4 regions of the Tindallia californiensis genome follow, and region 4 is predicted to be linked to each of the others. Evidence: riboswitches for the same ligand, from Rfam matches in the RefSeq annotation. Region 4 holds a riboswitch; each other region holds the start of a gene.

Region 1 (5,981 bases), on a different contig from region 4:
TTGTTGAAATGGAAGAAAGCTTGGAAATCTTAGAGAATAATCTTAATAGAAGTGCTGACTTGGTTCAAAGTTTTAAGCAAGTGTCCATTGATCAAAAGGTTGATCAATTGGATTCGGTCAGCCTTTATCCTTATTTCGAAATGATTATTAAAAGCCTCAAACATGAATATAAGAATGGCAATCATCGAATCGATCTGATTGGAGAAAAAGAAATTAGTATCAATACCTATCCCGGTGCTTTATCACAAATCATTTCAAACCTTATTATGAACTCTATTAAACACGGTTTTGGAGATACAACAAACGGAATCATTACCATTGAACTTAAAGCAGATAAAGACGATGTCACCATCCTTTATCAAGATAATGGTCAGGGAGTAAAGGAAGAAGATCAGCCTAAAATATTCGATATGTTTTATACCACCGACCGAAAAGGAGGAGGCAGTGGCTTGGGTTTAAGCATTGTTTATAATCTGGTGCATCACAAACTAAACGGAGAGCTCCATTTCAGCAGTGAGCCTGATCAGGGAGTTTTATTTGCTATTCTCCTTCCTAAACAACAACCATCCTAATAACCAGGAGGTGTCTTAAATGTTACGAAAAAGTGCTTTTATGATAGTTTTTCTCAGTGTTATGGTTATCCTTTTCCTAGGGTGTAACAATGCTCAGCATGAGCCCTCTCCAGAAAAAGTATCGGATAAAAAGCTTCCCAAGCACCATCGGCCTACCTTCCATCTGATCACAGCCGATCTGCCACCTTTTTGCATCGAAGCGACGAATAGCGGGATCCTTGTTGATTTAGCCAGAGAAGTGGCAAAAAAGCAGAAATGGATTTTCTGGTAGAATTCCAACCTTGGTCAAGAGCCCAGGAAAGCGTCAGCGAAGGGAAAAATCTTTTCATTCTACCTTTAGGCAGAATCGATGAAAGAGAAGAGCATTTTGTATGGATCAGCGAAATCATTGATTACGATATTTCGTTTCTTTCAACGGATGGTGTTTCTCATACGCTGGAAAGTGCAAAATCCTTGGAAAATGTGATGGTGCAGCAAGGGACCACCTTCGAAGAATTTCTGTTCGCTAATGGTTTTACGAATGTATGTGGATCACCCGATACCAAGGCTAACGCTGAGATGCTTTACAATGATAGAGGTCAAGCCTGGTTGATTCCTGAATGGGAAGGACTCTGGATTTGGAATCACAAAGGATTTGATCAGGAAATTAACCTTGGGCCGCCGGTTATGAACACTATTGCATGGCTGGCCGCCTCAAAAGACAGCGATCCAGCTTTGATTGATACTGTTTCCACTGCATTAGAAGAAGTGCTGGAAGAAAACCTGTTGGAAGCTATTGTGGCGACCTATACTCAGCCCAACGAAGAATCCGAGGAACAGGAATAAGGTGTCTCACAATCCTCTCTCCCACCTCTTGTCAACCCATGGATCTTTCACGTGAACCGAGAAAAAAATGATCGATAAAGGACCCCTGCAATTTTATCCAGCATCCGCCAAAATTACGTTATCCTTAAAAAAAGGTACTAAAAGTTCCTATATCCGGAACTCTTAGTGCCTTTTTTTATTGACGCTTCTGTCCCTATTTGCTATGATAAGAAATTGGAGTGTATCTCCAACAAATAAGCAAGAAAAGAGGTGAACTTTTTCATCCATCCATTCTAATACAGTGAAGACAGACAGGAGGCATCATAATGAAGTTTAAAGGTAAATTAACAGCGGTCCTTTTAATTGCGTTTGCTGTAATGATTGCTGCTACTTCTATGATTGGTTATTTTAATGCACGAAATATTTTAGAAGAAGGTGTTTATGCCGATGGAGAAGCTGAGGCAGAGTCTCTGGTACAGTATATTGAAGCCTGGCTCGGACAAAAGGTAGCTTCTGTAGCTACTTTAGCCGGAATCGTAGAAGATCCTTTTATCATGGACAGATTATTGGAAGAGACTCTGGAGTCCGATTACTTAAAACCTACAGGTTTTGATGAGGACATGGTGCATTACTACCTGGGTTTTGTGGATGGCACCTTTATTACCGGTAGTGGCTGGGTTCCACCGGAGGACTATGACATGACCCACAGGCTTTGGTATATGGAAGCAAAGCAAACAGGTAAACCAAGCGTTACAGAAGTATATCAAGATTTGAATACCGATCAATATATGGTTTCTGCCACAGCACCCTTTTATGATAGCAACCAACAGTTTACCGGTGCCGCTGTCAGTGATATTTATTTAGATACATTAACCCAAACCATTGCTGAAGTAGAGATAGGCGAATCTGGTTATGGTTTTCTCGTTTCCCAAGATGGAACGGTTCTAACCCATCCTTCTGAGGAATTAATCAACACCAATTTTAATGATCATTCTTTTTTTGACACCATCTATCAGGAAGCCGTAGAAAAAGAAAGAGGTGTCCAGCATTACCGGGAAGGCGGCATGAATAAAATTCTTTTTCATCAAAAGGTAGCTTCTACTGGCTGGGTTTTGGGGGTTGTTCTTGATGAAGACGAGGTCTACCAGCCACTAATTAGTCTTCGGAATCAGTATATGCTTATTGGCGGTCTGGGAATGCTACTTGTCATCCTGCTGTCTGTCGGCATTGCACAAAAAACCGTAGCTCCTATTAAACATATTTCTCAAGCAATGGACCGACTAGCTCAGTATGATCTAACAGAAAATCAAGCTCATGCAAATGATTCCTTTCAGAACCGAACAGATGAGATTGGCGATATGACCCGCTCCTTGATCACCCTGCAGGAAAATTTTGCAAAGTTGGTAAAAGACATCAAAGGTCATTCCCAACAATTGGCTACTTCAGCAGAGGAATTGACAGCTACCAGCCAACAGTCTTCCACCGCTTCCCAGGAAGTGGCAAAAACCATTGAAGAAATCGCCAAAGGTGCAACAGATCAGGCGCAAAATGTGGAAACGGCTGTACAGAATGTAACTGAAATGGAAAATTCCCTCACCCAAAATAAGGAATATGTGCTTTCCGTTAAAAATATTACCGAAGAAATCCAACAACAAAAGGATAAAGGCATCGACGTAATGGATAAGCTGTCCGCCACCATGGATCGAAGCGGTCAGTTGATAGGCGTCATGAGCGAAGCCGTTCAAAGCAACCAGGCCAGTGCCGATAAAATCGATAATGCCAGCAGCATGATTCAGGCCATTGCCGATCAGACCAATTTACTGGCACTAAACGCTGCCATCGAAGCCGCCAGAGCCGGTGAGCAGGGTCGAGGATTTGCGGTGGTTGCTGAAGAAATCCGAAAACTGGCGGAAGAGTCAAACACCTTTACTGGCGAAATCAAAGGCATCATTGAAGAACTTAAAGAAAAATCCCAGACAGCCGTGCAGGCAATGGGTGAAATCAATGAAGCACTGAGTATCGAAAGAGTTAGTAAAGACGAAACCGAAACACAGTTTTCTAACATTGCCGATGCCGTAGAAAAAGCCGGTATCCTGGTAGAGAAACTGACAGCCTCTAGCAATACCATCGAAACCAACAAAGATCATCTGGTTCAGATTATGGAAAATCTATCGGCTATTTCAGAAGAAAATGCAGCGGGAACAGAAGAAGCTTCTGCTTCCGTCGAAGAACAAACCGCTTCTATGGAAGAAATTTCCAGTGCCACAGAGGTCTTATCTGATATGGCCGCCAAAATGGATACCGCCATGTGGGTATTTAAGCTGTAAGCATCCGCTTAAATACCTGGCCGCCAGTTCCATCCCGTTGACAGGATCTTTCATAAAGGGTACACTATTATCATCTTTTCAGGTGCCCTTATCCTCAACAGGATACAAGGGAGAATAGGAAAACTGGTGAAAAACCAGTGCGGACTCACCACTGTAAGCGAAGACGAATCCCTAAAGTGTCACTGGAGAAATCTGGGAAGACTGGGAGGAGAATGATGCGCGAGCCAGGAGACCTGCCTTGAAAAAGACGACGCAGAACCTTTGCGTTTTTTTTAGGAAGACTTAAGATGAGAAAGTCTCTTAGTAGCCATGCTAAGGGGCTTTTTTGATGCCCTTAGCATGTAGTAGCATCCTCCATCTCCACTCTTAAAAAGAGAAAAAAAGACGAAAGAAGGGAATGTACCATGATGAAACAAAGAAAAGAAATATTATGGACCGTGATGTTTCTCGGGCTTATGAGCTTTTTACTCTTAGCCGGATGCCATGGCGGATCAACGGATGCTGATTCGGATACCTCACAGGAAGTTGAACTCACTCAGGAAGTTGAAAAGGATCTCTATGAAAAAGAGGTTGTGTTGGCTGGTCCAAGAGATGTCGCCCCAGGTCCGGAGGATGCTTTTTACATGAGCTCCATTTTATCCGTATGGGAACCTCTGGTAGCCATCGGACCCGATCAGCAACCAGCTCCTAAGCTGGCAACCCATTGGGAACGCAACGAAGATGCTACGGAATGGATTTTTCACCTAAAGGAAGGTGTCACTTTTCATGACGGTCATTCTTTTGACGCGGATGCGGTCATTGCCAATTATGATCGCTATTCAAACATGCATGGAAAAAGTTCCTCCTTCTACACCTTCCATTTCGATGCTGTATATCCCCATTTTGAATCCATCGAAAAAATAGAGGACCATCAGGTGAAAATGATTTTCTCAGAACCTTTTGCCTTGCTTCCTTATAATATGGCTAATTTTGGCAGTGCCATGTATAGTCCGGATTCCTTTGACGAAACAACGGATTTTACGACGATTGCTCAGGGAACAGGTCCTTTCAGGCTGGTGGAACATGAAAGGAACCAATATGTAAAGCTGGAAGCCAACGAAGATTATTATGGCGAAAAAGCTCAGGTGAAAAATATTCAAATTCGAATTATTCCAGATCCACAGACTCGATTTGCTGCCTTAAAAGCCGAAGAAATCATGGGCGTTTTAGATTTGGGCGCTTTAACACCAGAATTAACCAAACAGTTATTGGACGATGATCGTTTTGCCCTTTCTTACCAGCCATCAACCATTTCTCATTACTTGTCTTGTAATGGAACACGGTTTCCTTTTAATGATCCGAAGATGAAAAAAGCCCTTAGTTTAGCCATTGACCGAGAACTGCTGGTGCAAGAGTTTTATAACGGTTATCCAGAACCTACCGTCAACATTCTCAACGCCGCTTCTCCCTTTGCTAAACCCATTTCTCCAGTCTATGATCCAGAAAAAGCCAAGACCTTGGTCACAGAAGTCCTTGGTGATCAAACACCGGAACTTGAAATTATTGTTCCTTCCTGGGCCTTAGACCGGTACCCTTATAAAGAACAGGCGGAATACCTGCAATCCGTCTTATCGGAACTTGGCTTGCCTTCCAGCATCAGCATCATGGATGGTGCCGCTTTTCGAGAGCGTCAGTCACAGGGAGACTTTGATATCTCTTTGCATATTCAAGGATTGCCAGATCTAAACCCAATGACCATTTTTAACCGATTTATGCACAGTGAAGGAAGTACCAATATTGCTTATAGTTTGGGTTTTTCCAATGAACGTGTAGATGAATTGCTGGCTCAGCTAGCTGTTGAAACAGAGCTGGATCTCATCAAAGAAGCCGTTAATGAATTACAAACCATTTCTGCCGAAGATATTTCCACCCTGCCGATGTTTCATGATGTAACCTTGGCACCGCATCATAAATCCCTTAAAAATTATGAAGCTACCGTTTATGGAGTGGATTTACCCGGCATTTCCTGGAGATAGCCATGACCTATGCCCTTCCTTATGCTTTGAAAAAAATAGTATTGGCCCTGCCGGTTTTAATCGGAGTTTCGGTAATTGCCTTCCTGCTGGGCGTGGTCGCTTTAGGTGACCCGGCCCGGGAGGCTTTAAGTGCCGACGGAGTGAGTACCCCTACTCAGGAGGAAATTGACGTAAAAAGAATAGAACTGGGCCTTGACCAGTCATTAGGCAAACAATACCAGCAATGGATCGGGGGGATTCTTCAGGGAGATCTTGGTACCTCT
Region 2 (5,981 bases), on a different contig from region 4:
TCTTCAGACGCTTCTGTTTCTGTTTCTTCTGCCGCTTCTCCTTCTCCTGCAAGTACCTGTACTTCAATTAAAGATGTTTCAAACTCGACTTCTCCATCATGAAGAAATTGAAATACCACCTGAGTGATCCCTTCCTGCTCGCCTTTTATATGGACATGATCGCCATGCATATCAAAGCTGACGATTCCATCTTCGGCACCTTCTGCTAAGGCAACAGCTATTGCGTTATGGTCACCATCCAGTTCAACGGCTTCTCCATTTTCTTCTAAATGTGCACCTAGGGACATATGACTGCCTGCTTCCACCTCTGGGATAAAACCATGCCAATGGGCATCATGATAATAAGCTACTACTTCATCTTCACTGCGATGAATCACTTCATACAAACTAATGTCTCTTACCTGCTCCTGTCCTTCACCAGCTTCAGCTTCTGGTGCTGCATCTCCTGAGCACCCAGATAGTATGAGCAGTGCTGCGAGTAAAACAATTCCTGCCAATCCTTTTTTCTTACTTAACTTCATGATATAATCCTCCTCTTTTCTCTGTACTGTTTTTATGATTTATTGTCAGCCATTAAATGGCTTGCAATCAAAAATATGATTGATCAGTGTATGTGCTTCTTCCACAGAGCGGGGTTTATGGTGCGTATCCCGAAAAAGCTTTGCCAAGGCAGGGATTGGTAACGAAGCCGCCTGTAAAATACTTTCGTCACGAAGTAAATCGTACTCACCACAGGCCAGCACTTTTCCTTTTTTCATCAATATTATTTCATCTGCCCATTCGTAAGCCATGTCCACATCATGAGTGCTGTATACCAAGGTAGCTCCTTCTCCCACCAACCGGTCCAATAATTCTCGAAAATGAGAGGCTGCTTCCGGATCTAGTCCGGAAAAAGGTTCGTCAAAGGCAAAAATAGGTGGTTCCATCGCCAGCAACCCAGCAATGGCTGCCCGCTTTTTTTGTCCTAAACTCAAGCTGTAGGGAGGTCGCTCTGCCAAACAGGAAATCCCTACTCTTTCCAAAGCTTTTTCTACCCGCTGCTGAACCTCGGCTGGGTTTAGTTTTAAATTTCTTGGCCCAAAAGCAATGTCGTTAAAGATAGTCGTTGAAAAGAGCTGATCGTCCGGATTATCAAAAAGAAGGCCTATCTTCTTTCGTATTTCCTGTAAATGAGCCTTCTCTACCGGCAAACCATGAATTTTCACTTCTCCCTGCTGAGCAGGAATAATACCGTTAAAGTGATATATCAAGGTTGTTTTTCCACTACCATTAATTCCCAGAATGGCGGTTTTTTTACCTGCTTTGATTTGGAGGTTAACCTTTTCAAAGGCTGGTGTTGTATCTGGATAGACATAACTTAATCCAACGGTTTCGATAGCAATCATCCTAGCACCCCCTGTTCCAACATAATAAGCGTTATGATAAACATAACGGGAATTCCTGATCGAATCCAATCTTTCCCTGTGATTTTTCTCGGTTTTCCAATCGGCATTTCTCCTTGAAATCCTCGGGAACTCATCGCTCGGTAAACTGTTTCGGATCGATTAATGGATTTGATAAACAGTCCGCCAAACAGTTCGCCGTAAATCCTTAAGGAATATCGGCTAAGCTGTGCCTGAAAGAGCCTGGATTTCAGTGCTTTTAATGTAGTTTGCATATCCTGAATAAAAAGAAACCCATATCGGTAAGCAAGATAAATGGTTGTTGTAATAATTCTGGGCATTTTTAAGTGTTCCAACGCTTCCAGCATTTCTTCCACTGGTTGATTGATAAAAACAAATAAGGTGAAGGTCATTGCTGTCAGGGCTTTCAGTACAATCAATGCGGCAAACTCTATCCGATCCGGAGTCGGCGGAATCCCTGCTCCAAAAATCAGTGGCAGGCTCATCAATCCAAGAAAAGGAATCAATACGGCCAGCTTCTTCATGAGTTGCCCCAAAGATAAACCACCCCATCCTGCATAAAGGATGGCAAAGATAAAAGCTACCCCTAGAAATTTCACTTCCGCCAAACTGATAACCCCAAAAACATAGATAAGGCCTGAAATCAATTTCGTTCGTGGATTCCAAGTAGATGCTTTCCATCCACCGCTTTCTTTTTCAATACACTGAGACATAGAGTGATGATCGCTCATTGATAAACCCCTTTACCTATCAACAAAACCTATCAACAAAGACGTTTGGCGTCTGCTGTCATTGAGAATTTCAAGTTGATAATAAATCATTCCATTCAAAATAAAAATAATAAGTGCTCACTAACAAAAAAACAATTCCGGTCTTCGCTTTTGAAGACCGGAATTTCTCACACAAAAAACACTTAACGATGACTGAAGACAAAGCAAGTGCATGAGTAGCGACCAGCCCTTTCACTCGAAGGGTAACGCACAAACATTCAGGCAGGTCTCCTGGCTTGCACTCCACACTCTCCCCATCTTCCCGGCTTTTGCCAGTGATCTATCGGGGACAGCTCCTGCTTACAGTGACGGGATCGCACCGGACTTTCACCGGTTTCCCTATTCTCCCTTACGGGCACCTGAACGGTTTTATTAAGTTTCATTGTTTTTTCATTTCTTGATTCAGCTAAATTATCACACTAAACCTTCTGTTTGTCAAGTAATCACTCCTTGAACTATGCCTAAGGACCCAACAAAACCCTCTATGAGCAGCAACAAAAACCCATGGAAAAACTTTTTTAATCCTGTAAAATCATAGGTGATGTTAAACCAATAACAACGTATCTTAACAAAATCCCGGAAATAACCATAAATCCGAAATGAGGTGAATCCGACGAATCCCCTACTAATTGGTCTTAACGCAATTCGAAAAGGAGTGTTTATAATGAAATCAACCAACCTTAAAACCACATTATTATCTACTGCTGCCATCTTAGTACTGACTGTCTTAATGACGTCGACCAGCTTGGGTGCTTCCATCGGTGAAACTGTTAATCTTAATCTAACCAGCCAAGCTCATGGGCAACATGCGGTTCCCAACGAAACGCAGCGCCACCCGGTATCTTCCTTCGATGCGGCCGAACTTATTTATCTGGAAGCTGTCTCTGTTCATCCTATTATTTTAGACGATTATGTTACTTATGAAGATAAGATGGCTTTTTTTGAAGCAGAAGCCGAAAAAGCCGGCTATATTGGTTTTCGCTTTGCCGACCTGCAGGGTAATGCAGTGGCTTTAGATCAGCAAGGAAAAGAATTTGATGTTGCGGATCGGAAGTATTTCCAAAACGCTTTAGCAGGCGAACCAAATGTTTCTGATGTATTAGTAAGCAAAGAAACAGGAGAATCGATTGTAGTTTATGCAACGCCGGTATATCTTAACGAAAACCTGGCAGGCGTGTTGTTTGCTTCCAGAGTAGCAAAGTAATCTAAAAATCTGACGAACCTTCGTAAAAGGGCCGTCAGATTTTTTTTATTCCTTCAATGGAAAACCGTTCTCTATAAACGGTTACATATTCACTAGGCGTCATGCCTGTATATTTCTTAAAGGTTTTTCGAAAATGCCCATAATCTGTATAATTCAAGTAGTCCATCACGTCATAAACACTTCGCTTTGAATCCAGGAGCAGATAACGGGCACCATATATTTTAGTACGCATCATGTATCGGGTCAGACTGACCCCGCTTTCCGTGATAAAAGTTTTACTTAAGTGACTTCGGTTAACAAAAAGCTGATCGGCAATATCCTGAACGGTTTCCAGATCGAATTCTTTATCCAGATAGATCGAAATCGCCCGTCGTACCAGCGGATGTTGAGCATGAGGCAAAAAGATGTCCCGGTAGGCCTGCTGAATAAAAAGCAAGGTGGCAATAAACTGTTCCTGCGGATACTCAGCTTCTTCAATCCACTCAGCGGCACCCTGGGCAAAATCAACCACTTTTTCACGAATAGAATGTAGTGGCAAAAACTGTATGATCCTTTCTATGGCTTTCGCATAGTTCGGAAACTGATCCTCCGCCCCTTCTTTTCGCTGGTTCATCAACGTCCAGTAACGAAAAAACAAAGGCTCTGATTTCGGATAGGGAGCCGCAATTTCCTCTGCAATTTTTTTTGACATCTGAATGAGATCTCTTTCATTTTGAAGGAAATAACCGGATAATCGCACAAACAACTCTTGGATTTCAGTAGCAGGGATCATAGCTTCCATATAATCAAAACAACCTTCTAAAAAAACCCTTCTTACTCGTCGATAATCTTTGCTATTTCCAGAAATAATGGTGATGCTTTCCTGCACCATTGATAATCGACACGGTCGCTCCAAGGAAAAGTAAATTTCTTCTTCTATCAAAAGCAAATCATAGCGACTCGCAAGATGCTTTACCAGGAAATCATCTTGCTCTTGCCTTGTCCAGGGAATCACATCAATCGATACTCCCAGGTTTTTATGATGAGAAGACCACTCATCCAGCCAGTCTGTCCAAATATTCCCTATGATACCGCATCGAATAACCATCGTAGTCCTTTCCTGTCGCATCTGATATAATCATTTCCTGCAAATTCATCATCTGTCACAAAATCCATCATCTGTCACAAGATTCATTGCAAGATTTCCAAATATTTTCTATCTTTCCATTATAAACCTTATACCCTATGATGACAACGAAACTCACCTTTTCTGTCTTTCGAATCAAAGGAAGCGCCGCCATGCAAAAAGAAAGATAACCTCTCTAATTTTTTGAATACTTTTTCATTTCTGTCAAAAATCGTTGTATTCTTTTCAGGATGGGTATGATTACTAATATACGGATTTCAAAATATGGATTCCAAAATATCTTTAGCCTAAATAAAGTTCTTCTTTCATTCCTTTTGAGAGGACATTCCCCCAAAAGCATGCTTCAGTGGCTTTGAAACAGCAACCTAAAGGCGGTGTTCCTATGAAATGGTTTCATAAGCGTATTTCCAGAAAAATGGCAGCCTTGACAATGGTTTTATTGCTTGGTTTTTTACTCCTGGCAGGTACTATTCTAAAACAGCAGGCCGCCGATGAGTTGCGTGAAAGCAATCATCAGCGTCTTATTACAGAAGCCAATCATCTGCAAAAAGATTTGGATGCCTGGTTAAAGGAATATATCACATTGGTGGATGCCATGACGACCAATCAAGATTTTCTCACCATCTTGCAGGAAATTGATGACCCCTATACCAAGCACCTCCACCCTCTTTATCAACAGGTTGTTCAGCAGCTTCAGGCAATCCGGCGCCAGCGTCCTCATATTTCTTTGGTTACCGTAGCCCTTGCGGAAGCCAACGATTTAATCACGGATCGCTATCATTACTATATCCATCCAACCTTTGATTTAGAAAACCGAAATTGGTATCAGGAAAGCATTGAATCCTCCGGAACCATCATCACTTCTCCTTATTTAGATTTTGTTACCGGCGAAATGATCGTTTCGGTTTCCCGAACACTTCGAACGGATGGTCGAGAAATCGGTGCCGTCGCCTTAAATGTAGAAATGAAAAGCCTTTATGAGGTCATGGATGCTTTTCAGATAGGCGAGGAAGGATATGCCCTTATTTCCACCAACCAGCAGGAAGTCATTTATCATCCTGAGCTACCGGTTTTATCCATGCCCGGCCAGTACCATTTACCAGATTTTTATCCGCCGGGTTTCCTTTCCGGAGAAAGCGCTGATCAGGAAGCCCGCCAGTTTGATAAAAATGGTGACATCTGGTATTTTTCCACCACTTCTCTTCAGAATTTACCTTGGCAGATTACTGTTATCATGCCAAAGGACGAAGTCATGGCTCCCCTTGAACAGTTAAAAGTCCGGTATTATCAGTTGATGAGCGGAATGATGCTCTTCGCTGCACTGGTAGCTTTATGGATCAGTAGAAAGCTTTCAGCCCCTATTACTTCAATCACAAAAGAAATAAACCAGTACGAGCACGAAAAGCAAATGATGGTATTTCCTGCCACGTATTATCAACGGGAAGATGAACTGGGTGACTTAGTGCGCGGCCTTCACG
Region 3 (5,981 bases), on a different contig from region 4:
ATCCCTTACGAAAAATGGTTAAAATTTGTTATGCCTATTTTCGGTATATGGACTGGAATCGCTGTATTATCTATTGGATTTGCAACCTTGATCGGCTGGAGTTAAAGCAAAGCCCCTTCTGCAAAAGCAGCGGGGGTTTTTCTTTTGGATTTAGATCCAAGACCGAGAAAGTAAATATGAATACTTCCCGTAAAGGGATTGTTGCTTACTTTGTTTTCTACCTGAAAAATATCCCTAATGACATGTTCCTGCAGTACCTGCTCCGGACTTCCAAAGCTTTTAATGGTTCCTTGATGCAAAAGAATGATTTTATCACAATAGCTAGAAGCAATGTTTAAGTCATGAATGGCGGATAAAATACTAATATCCAGTTCTGAAATAATTTCCATGACTTCTATTTGGTATTTAATATCTAGATGATTTGTCGGTTCATCAAGAATTAACAACTCTGGCTTTTGCGTTAAACTTCTGGCAAACAAGACCCGTTGTTTTTCTCCACCGGACAAGGTCGTAAAGCTTCTGTTGGAAAATGCTTTCATCCCCACTTTTTCAATCATTTCATCGACAATCATGTAATCCGCCCGAGAATAGTTTTCGAAGGTTTTTTTATGCGGAGCTCTTCCCATTGCCACCATTTCTCGAACCGTAAAATCAAAATCAATGGTAGATTCCTGTTTTAATACCGCCATCTTCTTTGCGGTTTCTTTTTCTGACAAGGTACTGATATCCTGATGATCCATCAAAATAGTTCCTTTATCTGGACGCAGTGTTTTATAAATGGTTTTTAATAAGGTGGATTTTCCGCTCCCGTTTGGACCAACGATCCCGATAATTTCTTTGTTTTCTACTGCAAAACTAATGTCTTCAATAATTGGCGATCCATCGATTGATAGTGACAGGTCTTTTACAGAAACCATCATTTAGAGCCACCTCCAAAGGAGTAGTCATTCTTTCTAAGCAGCCAGATAAAAAATGGCCCTCCAAATAAGGCCGTAATGGTGCCTATAGGCATTTCTTCCGGCGCAAACAAGGTTCTAGCCAGCACATCTGCCCATATAAGAAACACAGCACCTAACAATGCCGATAAAGGAAGTACTTTTTTATGATCCGCTCCCACTAAGAAACGGGTTACATGAGGCACCATTAACCCTACAAACCCTATAGCACCACTAATTGCCACCATAATTCCTGTTGTCAGGGCCGTCACCACTAATAGCATTTTGCTAAGTTGATGGGTATTCACTCCAAGAGTGATAGCTGTTTCTTCCCCCATTAACAAAATATTAAGCATTCTGGATTGGTAAAAAAGAAAAAGAAAGGTACCGATAACGGCTATCAAAGGAATCCATAAATGAGACCATTTAGTACCACCTAAACTTCCCATCATCCAAAAGAGCGCATTGCGGATTCCTTCTTCTCTTGGTGCTGTCATAATAATAATATTCGTTAGTGCATTTAACATGGCCGAAAGAGCTATTCCAGACAAGATAAGCCGAACAGGCAATACTTTTCCTTTTACTTGCGCCAGCATAAAAATAAACAGAACCGCCGCAAGAGCTCCTGCAAAGGCAGCAAAAGAAATCGCCATTTGTCCGAAAAACCGGAAGAATCCTAATACAATCACTAAGGTTGCGCCAACGGAGGCTCCGGAAGACACGCCTAAAATATAGGGATCTGCCAACGAATTTCTCAGAAGCGCCTGCATAGTAACTCCTGACAGCGACAGTCCGGCACCAACGATGGCTGCCAGAAGAACTCTCGGAAACCGAATATCCCATACAATGTGTTTTTGCGCTGTTGTCCAGTCTTCTTCCAGCAATGGTTCCAACACCGCGAACTGACTAAAGGCAATTTCCCACACGGTTCGAAACCCAATAGAGACGGGTCCAATAGCTACAGCCAAGGTAACGGAACCCACCAATAAGACCAAAAACAATATCGATAATTTTGGCATCGAAATCGATTTTTTCATCTAGACAGCTCCCTTTAAAACTGTTCTGGATAGAACCCTTCAGCTAATATCCGAAGGGCATCTACATTGCGCGGACCCTCAAAAACACTGGGAAGTGGCAGGATGACAAAACGTTGGTTTTTCACAGCATCCACCTCCTGCATAAAGGGGTTAGTAAGCAGTTCATCGATTTTCTCTTCTGCCGTTTCATCTCCATAGTCATTGATCACAATAACTTCTGGATTGCGGTCTACGACTTCTTCCCAATTAACACTTCCCCAGTTATTGGCAATGTCATCAAAAATATTTTTACCACCAGCCATTTCAATCAGGGTTGTTTGCAGGGATTGTCCCGCCGTAAATACCGCGTCTCCACCCATATCAAAAACAAGAACTTTCACCGGTTCTTCTATTTCTCCCAATTGTTGCTGAATCGTTTTCATCTCCTGTTGCATTTCACTGACAATAGCAATTGCTTTTTCTTCCACATCAAAAATCCTGCCCAAGTTCAGAAAGTCTTCATAGACATCATCCATGGTTGCTCCATTTACCAAGGTTCCTTTTACCGCATAGGCATGAATTCCATAGGTTTCCATTTCGTTCACAGAAGCTGTTCCATTTGCACCAAAGGCACTGTCACGCCCATATACAAAGTCCGGCTCAGCGCCTAACAAAACTTCCATAGAGGGATATCTTTCGGCTAACACAGGGATACGGTCAAAATCATCCTTGAATTCCGGCAGGATTTCAGCGTTGTTAAAAGCCGTTCCTACAATACGGTCTCCCAAGCCTAAGGTAAATAATATTTCGGTTGTATGAACATTCATACTGACAATTCGCTCTGGCACTTCGGTAATGCTTAAGGTTCTATTAAAATTTTGGATCGTCACCGGTTGATAATCCGTTATTGTTTCTTTGGAGTCCGTTTGAACTTCTCCTTTTCCGCACCCTATAAAAAGCAGGATTCCCATCATTAGTAACAGAGACAGCCATTTTTTCTTCATTTTCATTCTCCTTTTTTAGGGCATTAAAAAAAGCCCCTTAATTATTAAGAGACTTCCCATCTTAGTTCTCTTTACCTACTTTCCCCTTGTCGCTTTACGCATGTTTTCATTTAAGGCAGGTCTCCTGGCTTGCGTTTCTTCCTCCTCCCAGCCTTCCCAAATTTCTTCAGTGGCATCTTAGGGATTCGTCTTCGCTTACAGTGGCGGGTCCGCGCCGGACTATAACCGGTCTTTCCTATTCTCCTCCTTTTAAGAGGCACCTTAAGGATTTATAATTTATTTATCTATTCATCCTATCATAGGAAGATTATGAAAACAAGCTATTTCTTATCTTTAACGAAGTCGATCATCCAGCACTACCTTATTCCTTCCGGATTTTTTCGCTTCGCAAAGAGCTCCATCTGTCAAATGACATGATTGCCTTCAAATTGCCGGTTCAGAATGTCAGTGGGGACGGGGACAACTCAGCCTGAGGTAACTCAACCCGTCCTTACTGTTCTGTTCCGAACCGTCCCTTTGTGTTCTTGCCTTCCCCTGTGTGTGTAGAAAGTGATGTTACCCATAATTTAAGGAAATTCGATGTTCCGGACAGACACTAGCACACAGTCCGCAACCTGCACATTTTTCTGTATTCACCGTATAAGAAAGGTCGTTATGTATGATAGCTCTGTTCAAACAAGCCGATTTGCAATGGCCCATACAATGATTGCAGTCTTCCTTTTCCTTTATAAAAGCTACTAATGGTTCTTTCGGAATCTCTTCAAAGGACAACAAGGATTCTAGTGCCTTTCCCCGAACTTCATCCAAGCTCTCAATATTCAGGTTTTTCATAAGGTCTTCCAGTTCCTTCAGAATGGTTTTCAGGTGGCTGTACCCATGAATCATCAATGAACTGCACAACTGAACCGTGACGGCACCAAGCATGGAAAACTCCAAAACATGTTCTCCCTTACTCACGCCTCCGACCCCAGAAACAGGCAGATTAGTTGCCTGTACCATCGAAGCCAAAGCCGCAAAAGCGATAGGACGTATTCCTTCCCCAGAATATCCACCATAGGTAGGCAGCAAGGCTTTTCTTGTATAAAGATCTACTCCGGGGATAGCCCTCACCGTATCGATGCCACTTAACGCCGCTGCACCACCCCGCTTAGCCTCTCTGGCCAGTTTTCCGATATTTAACACATTGGCAGAAAGTTTTACTATCACTGGAATATTCACGCTTTCTGTTAATGCTTTAGTAAACACATAAAGTCCTTCAGGAGAATCAACAATCCCGTCAATGCCTTCTCCATGAGGTGAAAAAAGGCTCATTTCAATTGCATCCACTCCGTAGGATTCAACTTTTTTACCAATGTAGGTTATTTCAGAGGCTGAATGCCCTAAAATGCTTCCTATCACCACAGCTCCCCGATCCTTAGCATAAGTAATTTCCTGCTCCCATTTTTCCAAAGAATAGTCGCTGTATAATTCAATATTGTACAGACCTTTTTCTTTATACATTACCCTGGGCTTCACATTAGGGCGAATCTCGTTTACGATGGTTTTTGTAACAACCGCACCTGCTCCTTGTTCCATAGCCTTTACCATTCCTTCACCAGTACCGGTTAAAGGGCCTGCAGATACGATTAAGGGGTTGTTTAAGTTCAAACCAATAAATTTCGTTCTAAGGTCCATAACGTCCCTCCTAATTGAATATTTCTTGTAAACGATCGTCCTGACCACAGGATCTTCGTATTTTCAACTTTGGTTGCAAATAAATTTCCGGCTGAGCTTCTTCTGTTTTCCTTCCGTCCTGAAGATTCTCAAACAATAATCTAGCCGCCATTAATCCCATTTTATGCACTGGCTGAGAAACGGTAGTAAGTTTTGGTTCTACATAAGCGGTGGGTTTAATATCATCAAAACCCATCACCGCTACTTTATGGGGAATAGAAATTCCTTTTCGTTTAAGGGCTTCCATTGCTCCAATGGCCATCAGATCATTCCCTGCAAAAATAGCCTGAGGCATTTCCTCTTTGCTTAATAACTTATTAGTGGCAATAGACCCCCCTGTAATATCTTCTCCACCAATAAGAATTAAATCTAGGTTAGGAGTCACACCATATTCTTTAAGGGCATTTTTATACCCTTCAATCTTTTCATCATCTACCGGGTGATCCTTTTTGCCCTGGATCATTGCAATTCGTCGGTATCCAATATCTAGCAGATGCTTCGTTGCGATATAGCCTCCCATCTTATAATCCGTATATACCGTTGGTATCCCAAGACCACTTCGGTTTCTGCCTAGGTGCACCATTTGAATCTTATCTTGCTTCATTTTCAGAAGTTTTTTATCAGATAATTCTGAAGCTACCAAAATTAATCCGTCCACCCTTTTTTCCATTAAAAGACTTACATGTTCTGTTTCTTTTTCTAAGCTTCCTTCTGTATTGCATAGAAACACAGAATATCCTTTTTCCCGAGCTACTTTTTCAACCCCCTCGGCAATTTCCGGGTATAAAGGATTCGTTAGCCCAGGTATTAAGAGACCAATGGTTCGGGAGCGATTTAAGTTTAATCCTCTGGCAAACGCATTAGGCTTATAGTTCATCTCCTTCATAATCTTTTCCACATGGGCTTTTCTTGCTGGAGCCACGGTTTCCGGATGATTAAGCACTCTGGAGATGGTCGCCACTGATACGCCTGCTTTTTTTGCAACCTCCTTTATGTTCGCCATCGTTTCTCTCCTTTTTTTCATTCTAGTTATGGCTATTATACCATTTCTAGCGCTTTCTCCCTACCTAAGGGATCAACAGGATTTTTAGTGATGCTCGTCATCGAATCTACAGGAATCTCAGCAGCGATAATGATCCGATAGAAAAAGCCTCACCATAATCATGTCAGGCTTTTTCGTTCATTGGATCAACTACTTATTAAAAGAGTGCTTTTTTGACAGCAGGTGTTGCTTTTGCAATGACTTTCCCTCTAGTAACATTATAAAGCACTTCCTTTTTTTCATTTAATACATGATAAAAATCTTCTCCGTT
Region 4 (5,981 bases):
ATTTCTCGCTCACCCATTTCCTTAAGAAGCATTTGAAATGGATCTTCCTGATCACTCCAAAAGACATTGTTCCGGATTGGTGTCTTCGTAATAAACGCCTCATAAAGCTTTGGTGCTACAAAAAAACCTTCTCCTTTGGTTGGAAGAACAAAAAGAACTAACCTCTCATCCATTTTTGCTCCATAGCCAGTAAGGTAATTCAGATTAACTGAAGGAGATAGAAAAAGGCATTCTATCTCCTCTCCCTGCATTTTTTCCTGAAGCTTTTCAATTCTTTTTTGGTAGATGGACATGTTTTTCCTCCTGCCGTTATGTTTTTGTTCACTCTTTTTTTGCCGTCATCAAGGTAACAATAATTAAGGCTACAAAAGCAACGGGAATAGAGACAACGGAGCTATTCAGATCATAAGGTTGTCTTAAAACAATTTCCCATACCAGCGTTGTAATCACACCAGCTGACATGGATGCCAGCCCACCGGCTTTGGTAACTTTTTTCCATAGAAATACAGCTAATACTGCCGGTGTAATCCCTGCCGCATATACGGTGTAAGCATACATTTGTACAGATAGAATGCTAGGAAAATATTCGATCAGCAAATAAGAAAGCAAGCCCAGTACCGGGATCAATATTCGGGTAAATAATAACTTTTGTTTATCCGATGCTTCTGGGTTAATATATTTTCCGTATAAATCATAGGTAATATTGGTTGAAGCCGACAAAAGATACGAATTTCCTGTTGTAACAATAAAGGCAGCCGCCGCCGCTAAAAGAAGTCCCCCTATAAAGGTCGGTAAGATTGTCGTAGTGGCTATCAATGCCATTCCCGGATTAATGTCCGGAAAGGTAACTCTGGCGGAAAAAGCGATAATTGAAACCGCCGGATAAATAAAGATTACCCCTATTAGCCATCCTATGGAACCAATTCTGGTATCTCGGCTACCACGAGAAGCCGCCAGTCGCTGATACATATTTTGATCTCCCAGCAAAAGGAACAGAGAGGGAATCAGATATCCCGTCAGTTGTAAGGGAGTCAAACCACCTAAAACTTCCAAGCTTGATGGCGGAACCGTTTCTGTGATATTTGCCCATCCGCCAGCCGCATTAATGGAAAAGGGGATCCCAACTCCAAGCCCAATAAGAATAATAAAGGCACCAATAGCATCCGTTGCTGCCACTGCTTTAAGCCCACCTGCAGCAGCAAGAAAAACAATAAGCACAGCGGCAATAATCGTTCCTGTCTGTACCGGAATGCCTGTCGTTACATTTAAGACAAACCCAAACCCTTGGAATTGATAGCTCACAATTCCCACATAAGCCAATACAATCACCAATACCGAGAGCATTTTAGCTGATTCACCGTATTTGGTTTCCAATATTTCACTGATGGTATATTTTCCAAAAGTCCGTATTCTTTCCGCAATAAAAAACAATAACCCAATTCCCACAATAGCCGAAACACTTTGTAACATGGCCGGCCATATGCCAAAGCTGTACGCAAGGGAGTTGCTGCCTCCTGTAATCGTACCACTGCCAACCCAGGTGGCGATTAGCGTTCCCATCAATACAACCGCACCCAGAGATTTTCCAGCCAGAATAAAGTCTTCACTGGAAGAGATCTTCTTTGAATAAAAAATACCCATTACTACCATGATGACCCCATACCCTGCTAAAAACCACAGCAGAGTGGGATTATGCGTTAATTCCATTCTTTTCTTCCTCCTTGTTTTTTCCTTCTTTTTTTAGTTTTACAGTATTGATTACACCTATACTGTAATTAGTGGCGAAAAAAAAGCACCCTTCGCCTACTTTGTTTAAATAATAACATACCTTAGGCTTTTCGTCTATTCCAAAACCAGACCTATCCGAAGAACTTGACAAATCCATCTCTCTGAGGTACATTTATTTAGAGTCATTTCATTTATCTGATGACTACTGGTGCTTCTTGAGGCAATCCTCTCGAAGAGAATAGGGAATAGAAGTGAGAATCTTCAGCGGTCCCGCCACTGTAACCGGGGAATTAATTCGCAGTAATCCACTGTCTTCAAAGGCTCATGCCTGAAGAAGGACGGGAAGGAGCGAAGGCGTGATGATCTGGAAGCCAGGAGACCTGCCAGTAGGGAACTTTTGCTAATGATGTGGATTATGGTAACATCCTCAGTATGTTTATGCTGAGGTTTTTTGCTATTTAAAAACAAATTAAAAACAGAAACCCAAGGAGGAATTATCGTATGCCGTCATTAAAAGAAACCATCGATCAGATCCAACCTCTTAAAAAAGAAGCCATGGATTTGTGTCAGAAAAAGCTTAATAACCTGACGAAGCCACCAGGCAGTTTGGGGGTGCTGGAGGATATCGCTATTCAGTTAGCCGGTATAACAGGCAGCACATCACCGTCTGTTAAGAACAAAACAATGTTGGTGATGGCCGGAGATCACGGAGTTGTTGCTGAAGGTGTCAGTGCTTTCCCTCAGGAAGTAACCCCTCAAATGGTTCTGAACTTTATCAATGGGGGAGCTGCTATCAATGTTTTCTGCCGTCATGCCGAGGCGAAGGTAGTGGTGGTGGACGTGGGCATCGTCGGTGATTTTACTCATCCTGATCTTATCCAAAAAAAGATAAAGCAGGGCACCGACAATATTGCTGCCGGGCCTGGGATGAGTTATGACGAAGCTGTAAAGGCCATTGAAATAGGAATCGAAATGGCTCATGAAGAAGTGCAACAGGGAGCCGCTTTGTTAGGTGCGGGTGAAATGGGCATTGGCAATACAACTCCCAGCAGCGCTATATTAGCCGCATGCATTGATTTACCCTTGGAACAGATCGTCGGTAGGGGGTCGGGAATTCAGGATGAGGCGCTTACCAATAAAATCCGGGTGATTCAACAGGCTTTAGACATTAATCAACCAGACGCAACCGATGGAGTTGATCTTTTGGCAAAAGTAGGCGGCTTGGAAATCGCTGCCATGACTGGCGTTATGCTGGGTGCCGCCGCTCATCGGGTACCGGTAATGGTTGATGGTTTCATCGCCAGTGCGGCTGCTTTGGCTGCCAGTCGCATCTGCCCTAAGGTTACTCCGTATATGATCGCTTCCCATGCTTCTATGGAGCCAGGTCATCAGCATGCCCTCCGTCTTTTAGGTTTAACACCCATGCTTCATATGAACATGCGTCTAGGAGAAGGTACCGGCGCTGCCTTAGCCTTCCACTTGGTAGAAGCTTCCACCAGAGCCCTTGAAGAAATGAGCACCTTCGCTGATGCTGGCGTTACTTCCAGTTAAGCTTTCTTTTGCGCTTTTAATTCCAGGTATTCTTCATAGGTTTTTCGATAATCTTTGATTCCGTCATCGGTTATTTCAATAATGCGATTGGCGATGGTATCGACAAACTGATGATCGTGAGACGTAAACAATACATTGCTGGGGTAGGCTTTCAGCCCATTGTTTAATGCTGTGATTGATTCCAGATCCAGATGATTCGTGGGCTGATCCAGTAATAGGACGTTGGCATTTTTCAGCATCATTCTCGATAGCATACACCGGACCTTTTCTCCACCAGAAAGGACTTTCACCTTTTTCAGGGCATCTTCTCCGGAAAAAAGCATTTTTCCGAGGAAACCTCTTAAATACACTTCCGATTTTTCTTCTGAATACTGCCGCAGCCACTCTACCAGGTTTAAGCCTTCCTGATCAAAATAGTCTGCATTATCTTTTGGCAGATAGGCAGTGGTAATCGTTACACCCCATTTTACCGTCCCTTGGTCCGGTTCCCATTCTCCTGCCATGATTTTCATTAACGCTGTATTGGCTCTTTCATTTTCACTGACAAAGGCTATTTTATCTTCTTTTCCTACGGTGAAACTGACGTTTTTTAACAAGGTTTCTCCTTCTACGGTTTTTGAAATCCCTTCCACCATTAAGATGTCTTTTCCTACTTCTCTTTCTGGTTTAAAACCAACGTAGGGGTAGCGGCGGGTGGATGGTTGAATATCATCCAACGTGATTTTATCCAGTATTTTTTTTCGAGAGGTTGCTTGTCTGGATTTTGAAGCATTTGCACTAAAACGAGCAATAAAATCCTGCAGCTGCTTCACTTTTTCTTCTTTTTTGCGATTTTGATCCTTCATCATCTGGAGTGCCAACTGGCTGGACTCGTACCAGAAGTCGTAGTTCCCTGTAAACATTTTTATTTTCCCAAAGTCCACGTCTACCATATGGGTACAGGTTTTATTCAGAAAATATCGATCATGAGAAACAAAAATAACAATGCCGTCAAAGTTAATTAGGAATTCTTCCAACCATCGGATTGATTGAATATCCAAATGGTTGGTCGGCTCATCCAACACTAAAATATCTGGATTTCCAAACAAAGCCTGCGCCAGCAATACCTTCACTTTTTCAGCACCAGGAAGAGCTTCCATTTTCTTAACATGAAGGTCTGTCGTAATACCAAGCCCCTGCAACAGTGCCGATGCTTCTGCTTCTGCCTCCCATCCGTTTAATTCGGCAAATTCCGCTTCCAGTTCTGCTGCTTTCATCCCATCTTCATCCGAAAAATCTTCTTTGGCATAAAGGATTTCTTTTTCTGTCATTACTTCATAAAGCCGTTCATTTCCTCGAATGACTGTTTCTAATACTTCCACTTCATCAAACTGAAAATGATCTTGTTTTAGTACAGACATTCTAAGACCCGGTGCAATGTGAACTTCACCTTTATTTGGCTCTATTTCTCCGGAAAGGATTCTAAGAAACGTACTTTTCCCCGCTCCATTAGCTCCAATAACTCCATAACAATTGCCCGGAGAAAACTTTAGTTGAACGTCTTCAAATAATTTTTGCTCTCCATAACTTAATCCTAAATTAATAACATTAATCACGTTAATACCTTCCTTTTCTTATATTCTTTATTCGGCGACTACCACCGTTAAGACTGCTTATTCTATTAAAAGCTCTGCCATCTTTTTTCAATAGCTGGACTCCAGTGGCTTTTAGACGATTTTTGTCGTCCAGTCCTCACAATTCCAGACTTCCGTTACCACATCCCGATAAAAGTCCGGTTCGTGACTAATCAATAGAATTGTCCCTTTATAAGCCTGCAAAGCTCGTTTAAGTTCTTCTTTGGCATCCACATCCAGATGATTGGTCGGCTCATCCAGTACCAGGACATTGGTTTCTTTGTTCATTAATTTGCAAAGCCGTACCTTGGCCTGTTCACCACCACTAAGCACCCGTACCTGGCTTTCAATATGCTTGGTTGTTAAGCCGCATTTTGCCAAGGCACTTCTTACTTCCCGCTGGTTAAGACCAGGAAATTCCTGCCATACTTCTTCGATGCATGTATTGGTATTGCTCTCTTTTATTTCTTGTTCAAAATAACCGATATGCAGAAAGTCACCTTCTTCTACGACTCCTGCCAGCGGCGGCACTTCCCCCAGCAAACTTCGCAACAAAGTTGTTTTTCCCAGACCATTGGCGCCAACCAGTGCAATTTTTTGATTTCTTTCCATTTTAATGGTCAAAGGACGGGTTAGCGGTTCCTCATAGCCAATCACTAAGTCCTCCGTCTGAAAGATGAGCTTTCCAGGGGTTCTCGCTGTAAGAAAATGAAATTCCGGCTTCGGTTTTTCCTGGGCTAGTTCAATCATTTCCATCTTATCCAATTTCTTTTGGCGGGACATCGCCATATTGCGAGTAGCTACCCGTGCTTTGTTTCTGGCAACAAAATCTTTTAACTCACTGATTTCCTGCTGTTGCTTTTTATAAGCGGCCTGCAATTGTTCTTTTTTCGCCTGATGAATTTGTAAAAATTGGTCATAGCTACCAGGATACCGTTCAAGCTTTTGATTTTCCATGTGATAAATAAGGTTCGTAACACTGTCCAAAAAAGGAATGTCATGAGAAATCAAAATAAACGCATTCTCATATTCCTGAAAATAACGCCGCAGCCATTCAATATGTTCTTCATCCAAATAATTTGTCGGTTC

The links. A riboswitch is a leader RNA that binds a small molecule or an ion and turns the genes downstream of it on or off. The one in region 4 is predicted to bind cobalamin.
Region 1: it holds a riboswitch for cobalamin, as region 4 does, so the genes downstream of both, BLV55_RS12980 (ABC transporter substrate-binding protein) here and cobT (nicotinate-nucleotide--dimethylbenzimidazole phosphoribosyltransferase) in region 4, are expected to answer to the same signal.
Region 2: it holds a riboswitch for cobalamin, as region 4 does, so the genes downstream of both, cbiQ (cobalt ECF transporter T component CbiQ) here and cobT (nicotinate-nucleotide--dimethylbenzimidazole phosphoribosyltransferase) in region 4, are expected to answer to the same signal.
Region 3: it holds a riboswitch for cobalamin, as region 4 does, so the genes downstream of both, BLV55_RS13745 (ABC transporter substrate-binding protein) here and cobT (nicotinate-nucleotide--dimethylbenzimidazole phosphoribosyltransferase) in region 4, are expected to answer to the same signal.

The regions. Positions count from the first base shown of each region.
Region 1 covers NZ_FNPV01000010.1:87,630-93,610, reverse strand. Annotated here, with positions in the region: gene BLV55_RS13000 (sensor histidine kinase) at 1-572, shown strand, start outside; gene BLV55_RS12995 (hypothetical protein) at 592-843, shown strand; gene BLV55_RS12990 (type 2 periplasmic-binding domain-containing protein) at 828-1,397, shown strand; gene BLV55_RS12985 (methyl-accepting chemotaxis protein) at 1,703-3,703, shown strand; cobalamin riboswitch at 3,767-3,958, shown strand; gene BLV55_RS12980 (ABC transporter substrate-binding protein) at 4,108-5,718, shown strand; gene BLV55_RS12975 (ABC transporter permease) at 5,721-5,981, shown strand, end outside.
Region 2 covers NZ_FNPV01000006.1:28,839-34,819, forward strand. Annotated here, with positions in the region: gene BLV55_RS09255 (hypothetical protein) at 1-521, opposite strand, end outside; gene BLV55_RS09260 (energy-coupling factor ABC transporter ATP-binding protein) at 567-1,385, opposite strand; gene cbiQ (cobalt ECF transporter T component CbiQ) at 1,382-2,134, opposite strand; cobalamin riboswitch at 2,378-2,551, opposite strand; gene BLV55_RS09270 (PDC sensor domain-containing protein) at 2,838-3,377, shown strand; gene BLV55_RS09275 (helix-turn-helix transcriptional regulator) at 3,412-4,464, opposite strand; gene BLV55_RS09280 (bifunctional diguanylate cyclase/phosphodiesterase) at 4,886-5,981, shown strand, end outside.
Region 3 covers NZ_FNPV01000012.1:6,720-12,700, forward strand. Annotated here, with positions in the region: gene BLV55_RS13730 (YfcC family protein) at 1-105, shown strand, start outside; gene BLV55_RS13735 (ABC transporter ATP-binding protein) at 102-920, opposite strand; gene BLV55_RS13740 (FecCD family ABC transporter permease) at 917-1,972, opposite strand; gene BLV55_RS13745 (ABC transporter substrate-binding protein) at 1,987-2,955, opposite strand; cobalamin riboswitch at 3,053-3,234, opposite strand; gene BLV55_RS13750 (4Fe-4S binding protein) at 3,511-4,629, opposite strand; gene BLV55_RS13755 (LacI family DNA-binding transcriptional regulator) at 4,640-5,671, opposite strand; gene codA (cytosine deaminase) at 5,868-5,981, opposite strand, start outside.
Region 4 covers NZ_FNPV01000003.1:301,599-307,579, forward strand. Annotated here, with positions in the region: gene BLV55_RS05455 (M24 family metallopeptidase) at 1-293, opposite strand, end outside; gene BLV55_RS05460 (sodium:solute symporter family protein) at 322-1,707, opposite strand; cobalamin riboswitch at 1,918-2,130, shown strand; gene cobT (nicotinate-nucleotide--dimethylbenzimidazole phosphoribosyltransferase) at 2,230-3,279, shown strand; gene BLV55_RS05475 (ABC-F family ATP-binding cassette domain-containing protein) at 3,276-4,874, opposite strand; gene BLV55_RS05480 (ABC-F family ATP-binding cassette domain-containing protein) at 4,986-5,981, opposite strand, start outside.